Regions from separate parts of the Streptomyces sp. NBC_01013 genome, predicted to be linked through region 1. Evidence: riboswitches for the same ligand, from Rfam matches in the RefSeq annotation. Region 1 holds a riboswitch; each other region holds the start of a gene.
What was found. Region 1 has a riboswitch for S-adenosylmethionine ahead of OG538_RS01785 (putative leader peptide). Riboswitches for the same ligand answer to the same signal wherever they lie in the genome.
Positions count from the first base shown of each region.

Region 2: it holds a riboswitch for S-adenosylmethionine, as region 1 does, so the genes downstream of both, thrC (threonine synthase) here and OG538_RS01785 (putative leader peptide) in region 1, are expected to answer to the same signal.
Region 3: it holds a riboswitch for S-adenosylmethionine, as region 1 does, so the genes downstream of both, OG538_RS26675 (aminotransferase class V-fold PLP-dependent enzyme) here and OG538_RS01785 (putative leader peptide) in region 1, are expected to answer to the same signal.

Region 1 covers NZ_CP108687.1:414,949-420,622, forward strand. The annotation lists gene OG538_RS01775 (NtaA/DmoA family FMN-dependent monooxygenase) at 1-358, opposite strand, end outside; gene OG538_RS01780 (LLM class flavin-dependent oxidoreductase) at 377-1,603, opposite strand; gene OG538_RS01785 (putative leader peptide) at 1,677-1,793, opposite strand; SAM riboswitch class IV at 1,834-1,940, opposite strand; gene OG538_RS01790 (sugar ABC transporter permease) at 2,184-3,455, opposite strand; gene OG538_RS01795 (ATP-binding cassette domain-containing protein) at 3,452-4,231, opposite strand; gene OG538_RS01800 (substrate-binding domain-containing protein) at 4,332-5,420, opposite strand.
Region 2 covers NZ_CP108687.1:3,713,249-3,718,922, reverse strand. The annotation lists gene otsB (trehalose-phosphatase) at 1-397, shown strand, start outside; gene OG538_RS15940 (trehalose-6-phosphate synthase) at 374-1,765, opposite strand; gene OG538_RS15935 (glucosyl-3-phosphoglycerate synthase) at 1,810-2,757, opposite strand; SAM riboswitch class I at 2,911-3,037, shown strand; gene thrC (threonine synthase) at 3,055-4,347, shown strand; gene OG538_RS15925 (MoaD/ThiS family protein) at 4,420-4,698, shown strand; gene OG538_RS15920 (cold-shock protein) at 5,143-5,349, shown strand.
Region 3 covers NZ_CP108687.1:6,127,584-6,133,257, forward strand. The annotation lists gene OG538_RS26665 (cytochrome bc complex cytochrome b subunit) at 1-309, shown strand, start outside; gene trpD (anthranilate phosphoribosyltransferase) at 433-1,497, shown strand; SAM riboswitch class IV at 1,583-1,700, shown strand; gene OG538_RS26675 (aminotransferase class V-fold PLP-dependent enzyme) at 1,874-3,250, shown strand; gene OG538_RS26680 (Lrp/AsnC family transcriptional regulator) at 3,316-3,597, opposite strand; gene OG538_RS26685 (rhomboid family intramembrane serine protease) at 3,594-4,331, opposite strand; gene OG538_RS26690 (hypothetical protein) at 4,493-4,735, shown strand; gene OG538_RS26695 (NYN domain-containing protein) at 4,773-5,674, shown strand, end outside.

The DNA.
Region 1 (5,674 bases):
GGGCCACCTCGTAGGGCTCGTTGAACGTGGAGTTGATCGTGCCGGTGAGGCCGAGGTGTTCGGTGACGGCGGCGAGTGCGGACAGCACGGTGAAGGTGTCGGGGCGACCCACGACATCCAAGTCATATATCTTGCCGCCCTGTTCGCGCAGGCGGAGCCCTTCGGCGAGGAACAGGAAGTCGAACTTGGCGCGTTCGGCGGTGCGGGCGAAGTGCGCGAACGAGCTGAACTCGACGTGACTTCCGGCCGCGGGATCGCTCCACACGGTGGTGTTGTTGACGCCTGGGAAGTGGGCGGCGAGATGGATCTGCTTGCTCGGCTTGCCGGTGTCGCGGCCGGCGCCAGTGCTGGTGCTCATGTCGGTGGTCCCTCCGGCTCAGACGGTTGCGTAGCGGTTGGCGGGGCGGGCGAGTCCGAGCAGCCCGCGCAAGGTGTCGGCTTCGTAGGCGGTCCGGAAGGCACCGCGGCGCTGCAGTTCGGGCACCAGCCGACGGGTGATCGCCGGGAGGTCGTGGCCGATCACGGCGGGGCGCAGCCGGAAACCGGAGAGCCCGGCCTCTTGCCAGTCCAGGAGCAGGTCCGCCAATTGCCCGGGGGTGCCGGTGAACACCTTCGCGTCGCTGGAGTAGGGGTGTCCCGCGAGGCCGTCGAGACGGTCGCGCCGGGCCGCCGCGGCCGCGGGGTCGTCGTCGAGGAAGACCACGAGGTCCCCGAAGACGTGGAGGGGGTCCGCCGCGCGTCCCGCCGCCGCCTGTTCGGCGCGTATCTCCTCGACGACGGTGCGGGCGTGGCCGGTGTCGTGCGGGGTGACGTATCCGATGTCCGTGGAACGGGCCACCAGCCGGAAGGGCACGCTCCGGTGCGCCAGCGCGCTCACGACCGGCTGCCCCTGCGGGGGCCGGGGTGTGATCGAGGGACCCTTGACGCTGAAGTGCCGCCCCGCGAAGTCGATGTAGTGCAGCTTGTCGCGGTCGATGAAGCGCCCCGTGGCCGCGTCGCGGATCTCCGCACCGTCCTCCCAGCTGTCCCACAGACGGCGCACCGCCTCGATGTAGTCTCCGGCTTCCTCGAAGAGTTCGGCGGTCAGCGCTTGCACGGCCGGGGTGTCCAGTTCGTCGACGCCGAAGCGCGGGAACGTACGGCGGCCGAAGTGGGCGGCTTCGTGCTGCCGGGCCGACACCTGGACGCGCACGCCTGCCCGGCCGGAGCTCACGTAGTCGAGGGTGGCGATCGCCTTGGAGAGGTGGAACGGCTCGGTGTGCGTGACGACCACGGTGGGGACGAGCCCGATGTGCCGGGTCAGCGGGGCCACCCGGGCGGCGATGAGCACCGCGTCGAGGCGCCCGCGCTCCTGGTCGGTACGGCCGTCGGGCTCGGTGGACAGCGAGGACTGGAGACCGAGCGCGTCCTCGATCGTCACGAAGTCGAGCAGACCCCGTTCGGCTTCGGTGACCGTGTCGGTCCAGTAGGCGGCGGTGAGCAGCTCGCCGGGCCGGGCCACCGGCTCACGCCAGGCGGCGGGGTGCCAGCCCGCGCCGTTGAGAGCGACGGCGAGGTGGAGGGAGGCGGGCAGGGGAGAGTGCGGGGATGACGATGCGGACACGAAAGGGTGCCTTCCTGATCGACCGTAGGTGGTCGCCGGGCCTCGTCGGGAGGTTCGGCGTCGCGGGTACGGGTCAGGAACAACAGAGCGCGCCGGCCACTCGCTGGAGGTCGATGTGGGGCCGGGAGTAGAGGTGGACGCGGCGCCGGGGGGCGAGCACCCTGACGAGCGGGCAGGACGTTCCTGGCATGACCCCCGCCTCCGCTCTTCCGGCTCGGCGGGGCCCGGAGGCCTCGCGCCTGCGGAACCCGGACGGGCCCCGCCTCGTCGTCATGCGGACCCCCGCGTGCGAGGGTTTCCGGTCAGCCCGACAGGACTTGACGCCGACGCATATCCACCGCGAACGCTACGCGCGACGGCCGCGCCGCGCAATGCCCCGTGGATCATGCTCCCGCTCGCCGCGCCGTGCTTCACGACGAGGCGGCTGCGCCGTCTGTTCCGCCCGGCGCCGCCTGTCACAGCACCCCGCCGACGACGCCCCGGCAGAAAAGCAACCCGCCTGCGCCCGCGCCATGGACCGACCGGAGGGGCTGCGGCGCCCCTGGGCTCCGGGTACGGCCCGGCCCGGGCGCGTACGGGATCACGCGCGTCCCGCGGCCTTCTGGCTCCGGCGGGAGACGGAGTCGACGACGACGGCCGCCAGCAGGACGGATCCCGTGATCATGAACTGGATCGCGTTGCTGACACCCATGATGTTCATCCCGGACTGGATCGACCCGATCACCAGGGCGCCCAGCAGGGCCGACCAGACCGAACCGCGCCCGCCGAACAGGCTCGTGCCGCCGATGACGGCGGCTGCGATGACGTTCATCAGCAGGTTGCCGCCTCCCGAGGTCTGGCTCGCCGACTGGATCTGCCCGGCGAGGAACAGGCCCCCGACCGCCGACATGGTGCCGGCGATCGAGAAGACGGTCATCCGGACGAACGGCACGCTGATGCCGGCGCGTCGCGCACCCTCGGAGTTGCCGCCGACCGCGAAGACCTTCCGGCCGTACGTGGTGCGACGGAGCACGAAGTCCAGAACCACCAGCACGATCAGGAAGATCAGGAGGGCCAGCGGGAGGCCCTGGTAGCGGTTGAGGATGTACGCGGTGACGAAGGCGATCGCGGCGATGACGACGGTACGCAGCACGATCTCGGCGATCGGTCGGGAGGGCACCCTGGCCGCCCTGCGACGCGCGGCGTCCAGGAGCGACGCCGTGAGGAAGAGCCCGACCCCGGCCGCCGCGGCCCCGTAGGCGGCGGCCTGACTGTGGTAGATGGTCGAGTAGAGCTCGGCCACGATGCTGTCGCCCGGGATGTTGACCGTGCCGCTGGACCCGAGCACCTGAAGCATCAATCCGTTCCAGGCGAGGTTGCCCGCAAGGGTGACCACGAAGGCGGGCACGCCGACCTTCGCGAAGAAGAAGCCCTGGATGAGGCCGACCGCCGCTCCGCCCAGGAGGGCGACCAGGAGCGCCAGCCATTCGTTCATGCCGTTCATGACGTTGAGAACGGCGAAGATCGCGGCGCACAGACCGCTCACGGATCCGACGGACAGGTCGATCTCGCCGAGGAGCAGCACGAAGACGATGCCGATGGCGATCATGCCGGTGCCGACGATCTGCTGGCTGAGGTCGGAGAGGTTCTGGGCCGAGAGGAACGTGCTGTTCAGGCTGCCGAACACCGTCCAGATGATGATCACGGCGATGACGACGGGCAGGGAGCCGAGTTCCCCGCTGCGCATCTTGCGCCAGAACTCCCTGGCGTAGCCGCGGATACCCTCCTCGCGCACGAGCAGGCGGGTGTCGATGGCGGGCATGGCGTCGTGTGCGGGCTCCTGGACATCGTCGCTTTCGGGTTCCCGGCTCATCGCTCCTCCTCCCGCTTACGGGCCTGACGTCGGGTGACCGCGCTGTCGGAGGCCCCGGTGATGGCGGAGATGATCTCCTCGGTGGTGGTGGAACGCCGGTCGAAGAAGCCGTTGTTGCGCCCCAGGCGCATCACCGCGATCCGGTCCGCGACCGCCATCACGTCCACCATGTTGTGGCTGACCAGGATGGTCCCGAGGCCGCGTTCCCTGAGCCGCTCGACCAGGTCGAGGACCTCCGCCGTCTGCTCCACGCCCAGCGCCGCGGTGGGCTCGTCGAGGATGACGACCTTCGGATCGCCGATCAGGGACCGGGCGATCGCCACCGTCTGGCGCTGTCCGCCGGAGAGCGAGGCGACGGGGATGCGGACGCTCGGGATGCGGATGGACAGGGTGTCGAGCAGTTCGCGCGAGCGCTGGTCCATGCGGACCTCGTCGAGCACGCCGAAGCGGCGCAGTTCGCGGCCGAGGAACAGGTTGCCGACCACGTCGAGGTTGTCGCACAGGGCCAGGTCCTGGTAGACGGTCGCGATGCCGAGGTTCTGGGCGTCGTGGGGCCTGCCGATGGCAACCCGCCGGCCCTGCCATTCGATGACACCCTGGTCCGGCGGGTTGACTCCCGCAATCGCCTTGACCGCGGTGGACTTGCCGGCACCGTTGTCGCCGACGAGCGCGACGACTTCACCGGGGTGGACCTCCAGGTCGAAGCCCGACAGTGCCTGGACGGCGCCGAAGCGCTTGGAGATGCCCCGCAGAGTGAGCACAGGTGCTTCCGGCAAAGGAACCGCCTCCTGAGTTGTCCGCGCGCACGGGCGGACGGTCTCGGCCCCCGCCGGACGAGCCGCTCGGGGCGGCTCGTCCGGATTCGTGGAGTCAGGACTACTGGAGGCCGGCCTTCTCACAGGCGTCGGAGTAGGCGGGAGTACAGATCTCCTCGATCGAGTACAGGCCGTCCTTGACCACCGTGTCCTTGATGTTGCCCTTGTCGACCACGACCGGTGTCAGCAGCTTGGCCGGGACCTTCTCGCCACTGCCGCTGGTGACGGTGGTCGGCGTCAGCGACTTGGGGACGTCCTTGCCCTGCGCGAGGTCGACCGCGATGGCGGCCGCGGTGTCCGCCTCCGGCTTGTACGGCTTCTCGACGGTGATGGTCTGGGTGCCGAGCAGAATCCTCTGGATCGCGTCGAGTTGGGCGTCCTGGCCCGTCAACGGCACGTTGATGCCCGCTGCCTTGAGGGCCGTGGCGATGCCGGCGGCCAGGCCGTCGTTGGCCGAGTAGACGCCGATGATCTTGTCCTTGCCGAGTGCGCTGATAGCACCCGACATCTGCTGGTTGGCGTTGTTCGGGTCCCAGTTCGGAGTGTCGTACTCCTTGCCGATCTTCACCTTCCCGTCGAGGACGGAGTGTGCGCCGGCCTTGAACTCGGCGGCGTTCGGGTCGGTCGGCGAACCGTTGTGCATCACGATCTCGCCGCTGCCGGCCTTGTTGCCCAGAGCGGCCAGCAGTGCCTTGCCCTGCAACTCGCCGACCTTGCGGTTGTCGTACGAGACGTACGCGTCGACGGGCCCTTGCGCGAGCCGGTCGTACGCCACGACCTTCACGCCCGCGTCCCGCGCCTTCTGCACGGAGGACTGGATCGACTTGGCGTCCACGGCGTCCAGGATGAGCACCTGGTCGCCCTTGGCGAGCGCCGTGTTCACCTGTTGCTGCTGAGTGGTGGCGCTCTCGGCGGCGTTGTAGTAGTCGATCTGGGCGCCCGGCGCCAGTTCCTTGATCTTGTCCTCGATGTACGGCCGGTCGAACTTCTCGTACCGCGTGGTCTTGCTCTCGGGCAGCAGCAGACCGATCTTCACCTGGTCGGCCGCGCGGCCCGTTCCCTGTGCCGCCGCACCGCTGGTCGCCACCGCGCCCATGGACAGGGCTGCCGCTCCAGCCAGAGCTATCGCACTCCGAAACGTACGGGTCATGGGAGGCTCCTTCTCGTACGGCGCCGCCCTTCCACCAGGAGAGCGCGCAGAAGAAAATGCACATTTGGCCTACATATCGACATTAGCGGTAACCCCCGGACCGGCAAGCGGGTGACATCACCGCACCTCAGAGCCCCGCAACGGGGCCTTCGTCCGTCTCGGAGCGGCGTTCGGTTTTCCGGGCGGCCGGACGGCGGGGCCGGGCGTTCGGGCTCTCCGGCAGCCCGAACGCGGAGCCGGGGAGAAGGGTGGCG
Region 2 (5,674 bases), 3.3 Mb from region 1:
GCTCGCCGTCCACACCCGCCGCGCCGCCGACCCGCAGGCCGCCTTCGAGGCCCTGCGGGGTCCCCTCGGCGAGCTCGCCGCCCGCCATGGGCTGATCGTCGAACCGGGCCGGCTGGTCCTGGAGTTGCGCCCCTCGGGCATGGACAAGGGCGTGGCACTCACGCGGTACGTGCACGAGACCGGCGCCGGCTCGGTGCTCTACGCGGGCGACGACCTGGGCGACCTCGCCGCGTACACCGCCGTGGACAAACTCCGCACCGAGGGCCCCGACGGCACTCCCGGACTGCTGATCTGCAGCGGCACGGAAGTGCCCGAACTGGCCGAACGCGCCGACCTGTCGGTGCCGGGACCGGGGGCCGTCGTCGACTTCCTGTCAGCCCTGGCGCAGCGCCTCTAGCTGGTCCAGGAACCACTGCTGCGGCGGCAGCGCGGTGGCCGCCGCGGCCAGCCGCTTCGTGCGGGCCGTCCGCTCGTCGTCCGCCATCGTCAGCGCCTCGTGGAGGGCCGCGGCGGTGGCGGACACGTCGTACGGGTTCACCGTGATCGCGTCGGTGCCCAGCTCCTCGTACGCCCCCGCCTCGCGCGACAGCACCAGCGCGCAGCCGTGATCGGAGACCACCGGGACCTCCTTGGCGACCAGGTTCATCCCGTCCCGGATCGGGTTGACGAGTGCGACGTCCGCCATCCGGTACGCCGCCAGCGAGCGGGCGAAGTCGTCCTTGACGTGCAGGACCACCGGCGTCCAGTCCGCCGTCCCGTACTCCGCGTTGATCTCGTCGGCGACGCGCTGCACCTCGGCGGTGTAGTCGCGGTAGACCGCGAGGTCCTGCCGCGAGGGGTAGGCGAACGCGATGTGGACGACGCGTCCCCGCCACTCGGGCCGCTCGTCGAGCAGGGCCCGGTAGGCCAGCATCCCGCGGACGATGTTCTTGGACAGTTCCGTACGGTCCACCCGGACGATCGTCTTCCGGCCGGGTCCCACCTGCTCCCGCAGTGCCGCCATGCGCTCGTCCACGTCCGCTTCGCCCGCTCGGCGGCGCAGGAAGTCCGCGTCGGCGCCGAGGCCGTGCACCCCGATCCGGGTACGGCCGGTACCGCCGAGGATCTCCGCGCAGCAGCCGATGAAGGCGTCCGCCCAGCGGCGGGTCAGGAACGCCGCCCGATCGGCGCCCAGAATGCCGTGCAGCAGCTGTTCGGCGATGTCGTCGGGCAGCAGCCGGAAGTAGTCGACGGGCGCCCACGGGGTGTGCGAGAAGTGGCCGATCCGCAGGTCGGGGCGGAGCTCACGGAGCATGCCGGGCACCAGGGCCAGGTGGTAGTCCTGCACGAGGACCGCCGCGCCCTCGCCCGCCTCCTCGGCCAGCGCAGCGGCGAAGGCCCGGTTGTACGTCTCGAAGGAGGCCCACTGCCGGCGGAACTCCGCGTCGAAGACGGGCTCGACGGGGGTCTGGTAGAGCAGGTGGTGGACGAACCAGAGCACCGAGTTGGCGATGCCGTTGTACGCGTCGGCGTGCACGTCCGCGTCGATGTCGAGCATCCGGACGCCCGGCTCGCCGACCCCGCGCCGCACCGCCTCCCGGTCGCCGTCCCCGAGGGCGGCGCACACCCACATCTTGTCGTCCACGGCGCTCAGGCCGGAGACGAGTCCGCCCCCGCCCCGTTTCGCATCGAGGGTGCCGTCCTCGTGCAGCGCGTACGAGACCGGGCCGCGGTTGGACGCGACGAGTACCTGGGCAGCGGGCTGAGGGGCGTGCTCGGAGACCATGTTGCGGAATCTAGCCCGATCGCGAACCGCCCAAACGTGCGAAGTCACGCCGCGCGCCGTGAAACGTACTCCTCGATCTCCAGCATCGGCGGCCGTTCCTCGGTGTCCACCGGGTACGTGTGCGGGACGAAGCCGTGCTCGCCGCGCTCGAACTGGGTCAGCGCGGGGCGGACCAGATGGCCCCGGGAGAGGCGGAGTTGGGCGGTCCGGTAGATGGCGGCGGCCATCCGGCCGAGCGCCTGGCCGTCCTGGTGGCGGTGCTTCCTGACGCCGACGTCGACCTGCGCGAGCGCGTCCAGGCCGACCGTGTGCAGGGAGTCGACGAGCAGGCCCAGTTCCACTCCGTAACCGACCGGGAAGGGCAGCCGCTCCAGCAGCGAGCGGCGCACGGCGTACTCGCCGCCCAGGGGCTGCACGAAGCCGGCCAGCTGGGGCCAGTGCAGATTGAGCAGCGGGCGTGCCACCATTTCGGTGACCCGGCCGCCCTGACCGGTGGTGTCACCGAACGGCCGGTCGTACATCGCCTTGACGAACTGCACCGAGGGATCGGTCAGCAGCGGGCCGACGATGCCGGAGACGAAGTCCGCCGAGAAGTCCTTCAGGTCCGCGTCGATGAAGCAGACGATGTCGCCGCCGGTCACCAGGAGTGACCGCCACAGCACCTCGCCCTTGCCGGGGACCGCCGGTATGCGGGGCAGGATGGCGTCCCGGTGGACCACCCGGGCGCCCGCCCGGCGGGCGACCTCCGTGGTGGCGTCCGTCGAGCCGGAGTCGATCACCACGAGCTCGTCGACCAGCCGGACCTTCTCCATGAGCTCGCGCCGGATCGTCGTGACGATGTCCCCGACCGTCTCCGCCTCGTTCAGCGCGGGCAGCACGACACTCACGCTCGGCCCGTGCGTGTCGTTCCTGGCATCCAGCAGACGGTCCAGCGGACGGTCGGCGGCTGACCAGGAACGCCCGGTCAGCCAGCGTTCGACCTCTTCCAGCACGGTCGATACTCCCTGTATGTGATCCATCTCGCGGTTCGGACGACTATCTCAACAGTCCGATGCTTCGGTTACAGTCTTGAACAACGCAGATGGCCGTCGCATGCCGGGGTCCGTCCGCCGATAAACGCCTGGATCCATGGTCCAGTGCCACAGCGCTCATCCAGAGGGACAGAGGGAACGGCCCGTTGAAGTCCCGGCAACCCTCCCGCCGACCGCGAGGTCAGGTGGGGAAGGTGCCAATTCCGTCTCGTGACGAAATGCGTCGCGAGGAAGATGAGGAGAAAGGGCCTCGCCATCATGGCTGTTGAGACTGTTGCAGCACACACCGAAGTTTCCGTGGATCTCGGTCCCGCCGCGGCGCTTTCCTGCCGCGAATGCGGAGAGCGATTCGCACTCGGCCCCCTTTTCGCCTGCGCGTCCTGTTTCGGGCCGCTCGAAGTGGCGTACGACCTGCCGAGCGGCTCCCCGGACGAGCTGAAGAAGCGCATCGAGGCCGGACCCAACAACATCTGGCGCTACGCGCCGCTGCTGCCGGTCCCCTCCGATGTCGCGGACAAGCCCAACATCAACCCCGGCTTCACCAAGCTGGTCAAGGCCGACAACCTCGCCCGCGAGCTGGGCGTCACCGGCGGTCTGTACGTCAAGGACGACTCCGGCAACCCGACGCACTCCTTCAAGGACCGCGTCGTCGCGATCGCCGTCGAGGCCGCCCGCGCCTTCGGGTTCACCACCCTGTCCTGCTCCTCCACCGGCAACCTCGCCGGCGCCGTGGGCGCCGCCGCCGCCCGCGCCGGTCTGCGCTCGTGCGTGTTCATCCCGCACGACCTGGAGCAGGGCAAGGTCGTCATGGCCGCGGTGTACGGCGGTGAACTGGTCGGCATCGAGGGCAACTACGACGACGTCAACCGCTTCTGCTCCGAGCTCATCGGCGACCCGCTGGGCGAGGGCTGGGGCTTCGTCAACGTCAACCTGCGCCCGTACTACGGCGAGGGCTCCAAGACCCTCGCGTACGAGATCTGCGAGCAGCTCGGCTGGCAGCTGCCCGATCAGCTCGTCATCCCGATCGCGTCCGGCTCGCAGCTCACGAAGATCGACAAGGGTCTCCAGGAGCTGATCAAGCTGGGCCTGGTCGAGGACAAGCCGTACAAGATCTTCGGCGCCCAGGCCGAGGGCTGCTCCCCGGTCTCCGTCGCCTTCAAGGCCGGACACGACGTCGTGCGGCCGCAGAAACCGAACACCATCGCCAAGTCCCTGGCGATCGGCAACCCGGCCGACGGCCCGTACGTCCTGGACATCGCCCGCCGCACCGGTGGTGCCGTCGAGGACGTCAACGACGAGCAGGTCGTCGACGCGATCAAGCTGCTGGCCCGCACCGAGGGCATCTTCGCCGAGACGGCGGGCGGGGTGACCGTGGGCGTGACGAAGAAGCTGATCGACGCCGGTCTGCTCGACCCGGCGCTCACCACCGTCATCCTGAACACCGGTGACGGCCTCAAGACGCTCGACGCGGTGGCCGCGACCTCGCAGGCGAGCGCCACGATCCGCCCGAGCCTGGACGCCTTCCGCGCCGCGGGCCTCGCCACCAGCTGAGAAAGCGGGCGGGCGGCCCCTGCCGGGCCGGGCACCGCCCTTCGACCACCCGAGACTTCAGGAAGGCACACCATGAGCGTCAAGGTCCGTATCCCCACCATCCTCCGCACCTACACGGGCGGCCAGGCCGAGGTCCCGGCGGAGGGCGCGACCCTCTCCCAGGTCATCGAGTCCCTGGAGAAGGACCACCCGGGCATCGCCGCCCGCGTCCTGGACGACCAGGGCAAGCTGCGCCGCTTCGTGAACGTGTACGTCAACGACGACGACGTGCGCTTCGAGGGCGGCCTGGACGCGGTCACCCCGGACGGCGCCGGCATCTCGATCATCCCGGCCGTCGCCGGCGGCTGCTGAGCCCGCGGCCCGGGCCCGAGAGGCGCCGGGCCGACTTCACGGAGTGACCACGGTTGCCCCCTCCGCAAGAGAAGCGGAGGGGGCAATTCTGCATGGTTGAGCGCGGTACAGTGTGGGAAGTCCCCTCCGCTGCCCGTGCCGCCCGCATATGAGAATGCGCCCGGCCACGACAAGATGCAGCCAAAGTGTGCGAGCTCCTTGCGCCATAAGTCGCCTTTGCCTGGCCCGACTTGCCCTGGAATCTCATGAATCCCCCATATTCGGGCGATCGGTTCTGCTCAGATTTCTCGTCCGATTGACCTGTTGCAGAGGGCAGTTGGGCAGATACATTCGGCCGCGGTCGACGCGTTCCGGCGCACACACCCTCTCCTGTCGGAGGGTGAGTTCTGACCCGGGCCCGCGAAGTGCGGTCCTGTGCAAGGGCCAGTAATAGGGGAGTTAGGCATGGCTCAGGGCACCGTCAAATGGTTCAACGCGGAGAAGGGGTACGGCTTCATCGCGGTCGACGGTGGTGCGGATGTTTTCGTCCACTACAGTGCGATCCAGATGGACGGGTACCGCACCCTCGAAGAGGGTCAGCGAGTTGAATTCGAGATCTCGCAGGGCCAGAAGGGGCCACAGGCGGACATGGTCAAGCTCGCCGTCGGCTGAGCCCGGCGCGGTCGGCCAACAACACTACTCACGCACGGAGGGCCCGTACCCCAGAGGTACGGGCCCTTCGCGCGTCCCGGGGCGTGGGGGCGGGGTGCCGCGCCGCCCGCGTGCCCCGGGGTGGTTCCGTGAGCGCCCCCGCGACCGTCCGCACTCCGGGTGACGCTCTCGCCCACCCGTGGCCCCGCCGCCACCCCGCAAGGAGTCTTCGGCGCTTGCACTCGACGGGGTCGAGTGCTAATTATTGGCTTAGCACTCTCTGGGTGAGAGTGACAGAAACTTGGACCGGGCCGGTGAGGCCCGCAGGTCTGTCGGGGCAAGGAAC
Region 3 (5,674 bases), 5.7 Mb from region 1:
CGCCGCGACAAGGAGAAGGTGCTGCACGGGCGCGAGTCCGGTCTCATCAAGCGCCTCCCGCACGGTGAGTTCGTCGAGGTCCACGAGCCGCTCGGACCGGAGCAGCTGCACACGCTCACCGCGCACGAGCAGTACAAGCCGGTCGAGATCGGCCCGACGGTCGACGAGAACGGCGTCGAGCGCAAGGTGTCCGCGGTGCAGAAGCTGCGGGCCAAGCTCAGCCACGCGTACTACGGCGAGAACAACCAGATCGCCAAGCCCACCGCGGAGGAGTACAAGGAGATCACCAGCGGCCACGGCCACCACTGATCACCTGAACTGATCGCCACAGCAGGAGCCCCGTCCATTCGATGGACGGGGCTCTTCGCTGTCCGTGGGGCTCGATAGGGTGGCCCCATCCCCCTTATCGGCTGTGGACCCCAGGAGCGGACCATGAACGTTGTGACCCCGGCAGGCGGCGACAGCGTGGCGGCTCGTTCCTGGCCCGGCGTGCTGACCCCTCTGCTCCGCGGCCAGGACCTGACCGCGGACGACACCGCCTGGGCGATGGACCGCATCATGAGCGGTGAGGCGACCGATGTGCAGATCGCCGGCTTCGCGGTGGCGCTGCGAGCCAAGGGCGAGACCGTCACGGAGGTCTCCGGTCTGGTCCGTGCGATGTACGAGCACGCCACGACCATCCATGTGCCCGGCCGCACGGTCGACATCGTGGGCACCGGCGGCGACATGGCCAAGACGGTCAACATCTCGACCATGTCGGCGATCGTCGTGGCGGGGACCGGCGCCAAGGTCGTCAAGCACGGCAACCGCGCCTCGTCGTCGGCGAGCGGTTCCTCCGACGTCCTGGGGAAGCTCGGCGTCAATCTGGAGCTGCCCCCGCAGCGCGTGGTGGAGGTGGCGGAGGAGGCGGGCATCACGTTCTGCTTCGCCGTGAAGTTCCACCCCGCTCTGAGGTACGCGGCGAAGGCCCGGGCGGAGCTCGGCGCGCCGACCACGTTCAACATCCTCGGCCCGCTCACCAACCCGGCCAAGGTGCGCTCGCAGGCGATCGGTGTGGCCGACCTCCGGATGGCACCCATCGTCGCGGGGGTCCTCGCCGAGCGCGGCAACTCCGCCCTGGTCTTCCGCGGCGACGACGGCCTGGACGAGCTGACCACCACCGCGACCTCCCGGGTCTGGATCGCCAGGGACGGTGCGGTGCGCGAGGAGGCCTTCGACCCGCGCGACGTCGGAATCGACCTGGTGCCGGTGGAGGCGCTGCGGGGCGCCGACGCGTCGTACAACGCCGATGTGGCCCGCCGCCTGCTGGCCGGGGAGACGGGCCCCGTGCGGGACGCCGTCCTGCTCAACTCGGCGGCGGCGCTGGTTGCGCTGGACCCGGGCCGGGGGACGCTCGCCGAGCAGCTCGCCGCGGGGATCGCGAAGGCCGCCGAGTCCATCGACTCGGGCGCGGCGGGCCGGGCCCTGGAGAGATGGGTCGTGGCCAGCAACGCCTGAGGGGGCGTCGGGTGCGAGACGGGGCGCAGTCCAGATCATGGACTGCGCCTTGCGCGATTCCGTGCGTATGGCAGGATGCTGGGCAGGTCATGAGTGACAGCGACTACGGCCCCGGCCCGCTGTCCGGCAACCCTCCGTCCGTGGCGGGGTGCCCCGGGTGAAGACCAGGCCGCAGGCAGCGAGGTCTGCGGCAAGCGCGGACCCCTCGACGTCGTGAGATGTCCACCCGTGGGGTCCTGGTCCTCAGGGAGCCTCTTGTGAGCAAGCGAATGCGATAGGGCTTTTCGGCCCTTCTCCGCACACCTTCTTTCTTCCCTCCGTGCTGCCGCGTATCCGCAGGCACGCGGAATTCGCCTGCCTGTTACGGGAGTTCGTCATGTCTGTCCTCACTGCTGCCACCGACCAGTCGATTTGTGCCCCGCTGCCGGTTCTGGGCAAGGATGTGACGGTTCCGCTGGTCACCGGCGGAGAGGTCACCTACGCCGCGCTGGACTACGCCGCCAGCGCCCCGGCCCTGCAGAGGGTGTGGGACGACGTGGCCGCGTACGCGCCGTACTACGGCAGTGTCCACCGCGGCGCCGGCTACCTCTCGCAGCTCTCCACGGACCTCTTCGAGAGCAGCCGCGTGACCGTCGCGGAGTTCCTCGGCTGCCGCGCCGATGACCAGGTGGTCTTCACCCGGTCCACCACCGACTCGCTCAACCTGCTCGCCGCCGCGCTGCCCGCCGACTGCCAGGTGTTCGTCTTCGAGACAGAGCACCACGCCTCGCTGCTGCCCTGGCGTGACGCCCGCGTGACGTACCTGAACGCGCCGCGCACCCCGGCCCAGGCCGTCGAGACCCTGGAGCGGGCGCTCGCCGTCCGCGACCCCTACGGTCCCGCCCTGGTCTGTGTCACCGGCGCCTCCAACGTCACCGGCGAGTTGTGGCCCGTCAAGGAGCTCGCGGCCGCCGCGCATGCCCATGGCGCCCGGATCGTGCTGGACGCCGCCCAGCTCGCCCCGCACCACCCCGTCGACATCGACGAGCTGGACGTCGACTGGGTCGCCTTCTCCGGTCACAAGCTGTACGCACCCTTCGGCTCCGGGGTCCTCGCCGGCCGCTCCGACTGGCTGCGCGATGCCGAGCCGTACCTGGCCGGCGGCGGCGCGTCCCGCCAGGTGGCCCGGCGCGCCGACGGCGGGGTGGACGTCGAATGGCACACCACCGCCGCCCGCCACGAGGCCGGCTCACCCAACGTCATCGGCGTCTACTCCATCGCCTCCGCCTGCAAGGCGCTCACCGAGGCGGGGTTCGACAGCCTGGTCGCCCGGGAGCAGCAGCTCGTCACCGCGGTCCGCGCGGGCCTCGCCGAGGTCCCCGCGGTCAAGGTGCTGTCGCTGTTCGGCGACGACGCCCCGAGGGTCGGCGTCATCTCGTTCGTGGTGGAGGGCTGGAACAGCTCGCACTTCGCCGCAGCGCTCTCCGCCGAGTACGGCATCGGGGTGCGCGACGGACTCTTCTGCGCCCACCCCCTCGTGCGCACCCTGCTCGGCAGTGACCCGCAGGACATCGGGGAGTGCGGCGCGCCCGAGGCGGAGCCGGGCCAGAAGTCGCTCAACGCGATCCGGGTCAGCTTCGGCGCCGGTACGCCGGACGAGCACATCGAGCGCTTCCTGCGGGCGGTCAAGGAGCTCGTGAGCGAGGGCGCCCAGTGGAAGTACCGCACCGAGGACGGCCGTTGCGTCCCGGACAGGGGTGCCGCTCAGGTCTGAGTCCCGTCAGCACGTGGGGCCGGGTACGGACGGCTGTCCGTACCCGGCCCCACGTGCTGACGCGGTTACGCGTCCAGACCGATGGCGAAGGCCGCCTCCAGGTCGTGCTGCGAGTACGTACGGAACGCCACGTGCGTGTCGGTTCCCTCGACGCCGGGGATCTTGCTGATCCGGCCGGGGATGACATCGGCGAGATCGTCGTGCTTGGACACCCGGACCATGGCGATCAGGTCGTACGTACCGGTGACCGAGAAGACCTCGCTGACGCTGTCCAGCGCGGCGATGGCCTCGGCGATCTCGGGAATCCGGTCCACGCTGGTTTTGATGAGCACGATCGCGGTGATCACGGCTTGCTTTCTCCCTCGGTCGCCGTGGCTGGAGACTTCACTCTAGCCTCACGCCGATAGCGTCCCCAGGCATAGAGGAACCCGGTGGCGAAGCCGACCACATGGGCGAGGTAGGCCACCCCGGGGCCGCTGCCGGCGCCCTCCGCGGCCAGCCACTGCAGGACGAACCAGAAGACCAGCACGATCCACGCGGGGAAGCGCAGGGGCAGGAACAGCAGGAAGGGGAACAGGCTGGTGACCCGGGCCCGGGGGAAGAGGTAGAGGAACGCTCCCAGGACCGCCGAGATCGCCCCCGACGCGCCGACGAGCGTCTGGTCGGAGGTGGAGTGTGCGGCCGCGTAGGCGAGCAGGGCCAGATAGCCGCAGCCGATGTAGAAGAGCGCGAATTCGGTGTGGCCCATGCGCTCCTCGGCCATCGCCCCGAACACGTAGAGGAACAGTATGTTGCCGAGCAGGTGCAGCCAGCTGCCGTGCACGAACAGTGCGGTGAGCGGGGTGAGGACGGCGTGCGCCGAGCCGTCCCACAGCTCGCTCGGGATCACGCCCCAGCGCTCGAAGTACCCGGCCTGTGCGGCGAGCAGGGCATCCGCGGTGCCGTAGACCGGGTTGAACCCCGACAGCGGGCTGATCACGAAGACCACGCAGCACAGGGCGATGAGGGCGTACGTCACCGGCGGCCCGCCCGAGGTGGCCGCCCGCAGGATTCTGCCGGCCGCAGCCCGCCGATCGATCATGAACAGAGCATGACGCAAGCGGAGGGAACGGGACAGACCGCCTCGCCGTGCCGGTGGGAAGCACCGAGGCCGTAGGGTTGACCGCAGGACATCCGCAGTTCGACGGCGCACCGCGAGATCCTTGTCCGGCAGCTCACGGCTCGACGAAAGAGGACGCAACGATGACGACGGTTCCCCAGCCGACCGACGGGACCCGCTGGCGCTGCACGCTCTGCGGAAATCTGACGAGGTTCGACGTGACGCGATCGTCCAAGGTCGTCGAGTACGTTCACCTCGACCTGGCCGGTGAGTCCAGCGTCGAGGAACGCGAGGTGGTCAGTGAGACCATCGAGTCGGTGCGCTGTCGTTGGTGCAACGCGGTGGACCAGATCGAACTAGTCGACAGGCCGGGTGCAGACTCCTGACGGGGCCGTGCGCACATAAATGATGAGGTGACGGATGGTGGAGCAGCCCGATGGCGGCGCCACGTCGGCCGACGCGGCCGACGACGCCGTGGAGGCGCTCGACCGCCCGCTGCCCGAAGGTGTGCGGCGTCGGGTCATCGCGCTGGTCGCGGATGCTTTCGGCGGCCTCACGGTCACCGAACTCCCGGCCCAGCTCCGACAGTACGCCCGCTTCACGCCGTCCCGTCGGGCCAAGTTCGCGGGGAACGCGATGGCGGCCGCCCTGGAGGGCGACGCGGCCTTCCGCCGCCGCATCGGGGAGCGGCTGAAGGAGACACAGTCGGAGCTGGCCGGCGCGCTGGTGGCGGGGTCTCCGCCCGCCGCCGCGGATCCCGTCGACGTGGCCGCCGCGGCCTATGTGCTGCGCCCGGCCGGCTGGGTCAAGCTGGTGGCCGCCGCCGGCGAGGAGGCCGAGCGGGCCGGTGCCGAGCGGGCCGACGAGGAGGTCCGGCTCGAACTGGAACGGCTGCGGGAGGAGCTCACCAGGGCCCGCGCCCAGACGAAGAGCGAGACCGAACGGCTCCGCGCCGAACTGGACGCCGCCCGCAAGGAGGCCGACTCGCTCCAGCGCAAGCTGCGCAGCGCGGCCAACGAGGTGAAGCGCGGCGAGGCGGCGCTGCGCCGGGGCAGGGCCGAGAGCGATGCCCTGCGGGCCGAGGCGGCCGCCCAGGTCTCCGCGGCCGAGAGCGAGACGCGGCGGCTGCGGACGAGGCTCAGCGAGGCGGAGGCGTCCGTCGAGGCGGGCCGCAGGGCAGCCAGGGAGGGGCGCTCGGTCGAGGACATGCGGCTGCGGCTGCTGCTCGACACCGTGCTCGAAGCGGCCGGCGGGCTGCGGCGCGAACTGGCGCTGCCGCCCTCCTCGATGCGTCCCGCGGACAGCGTGGACGCGGTCGAGCCCGG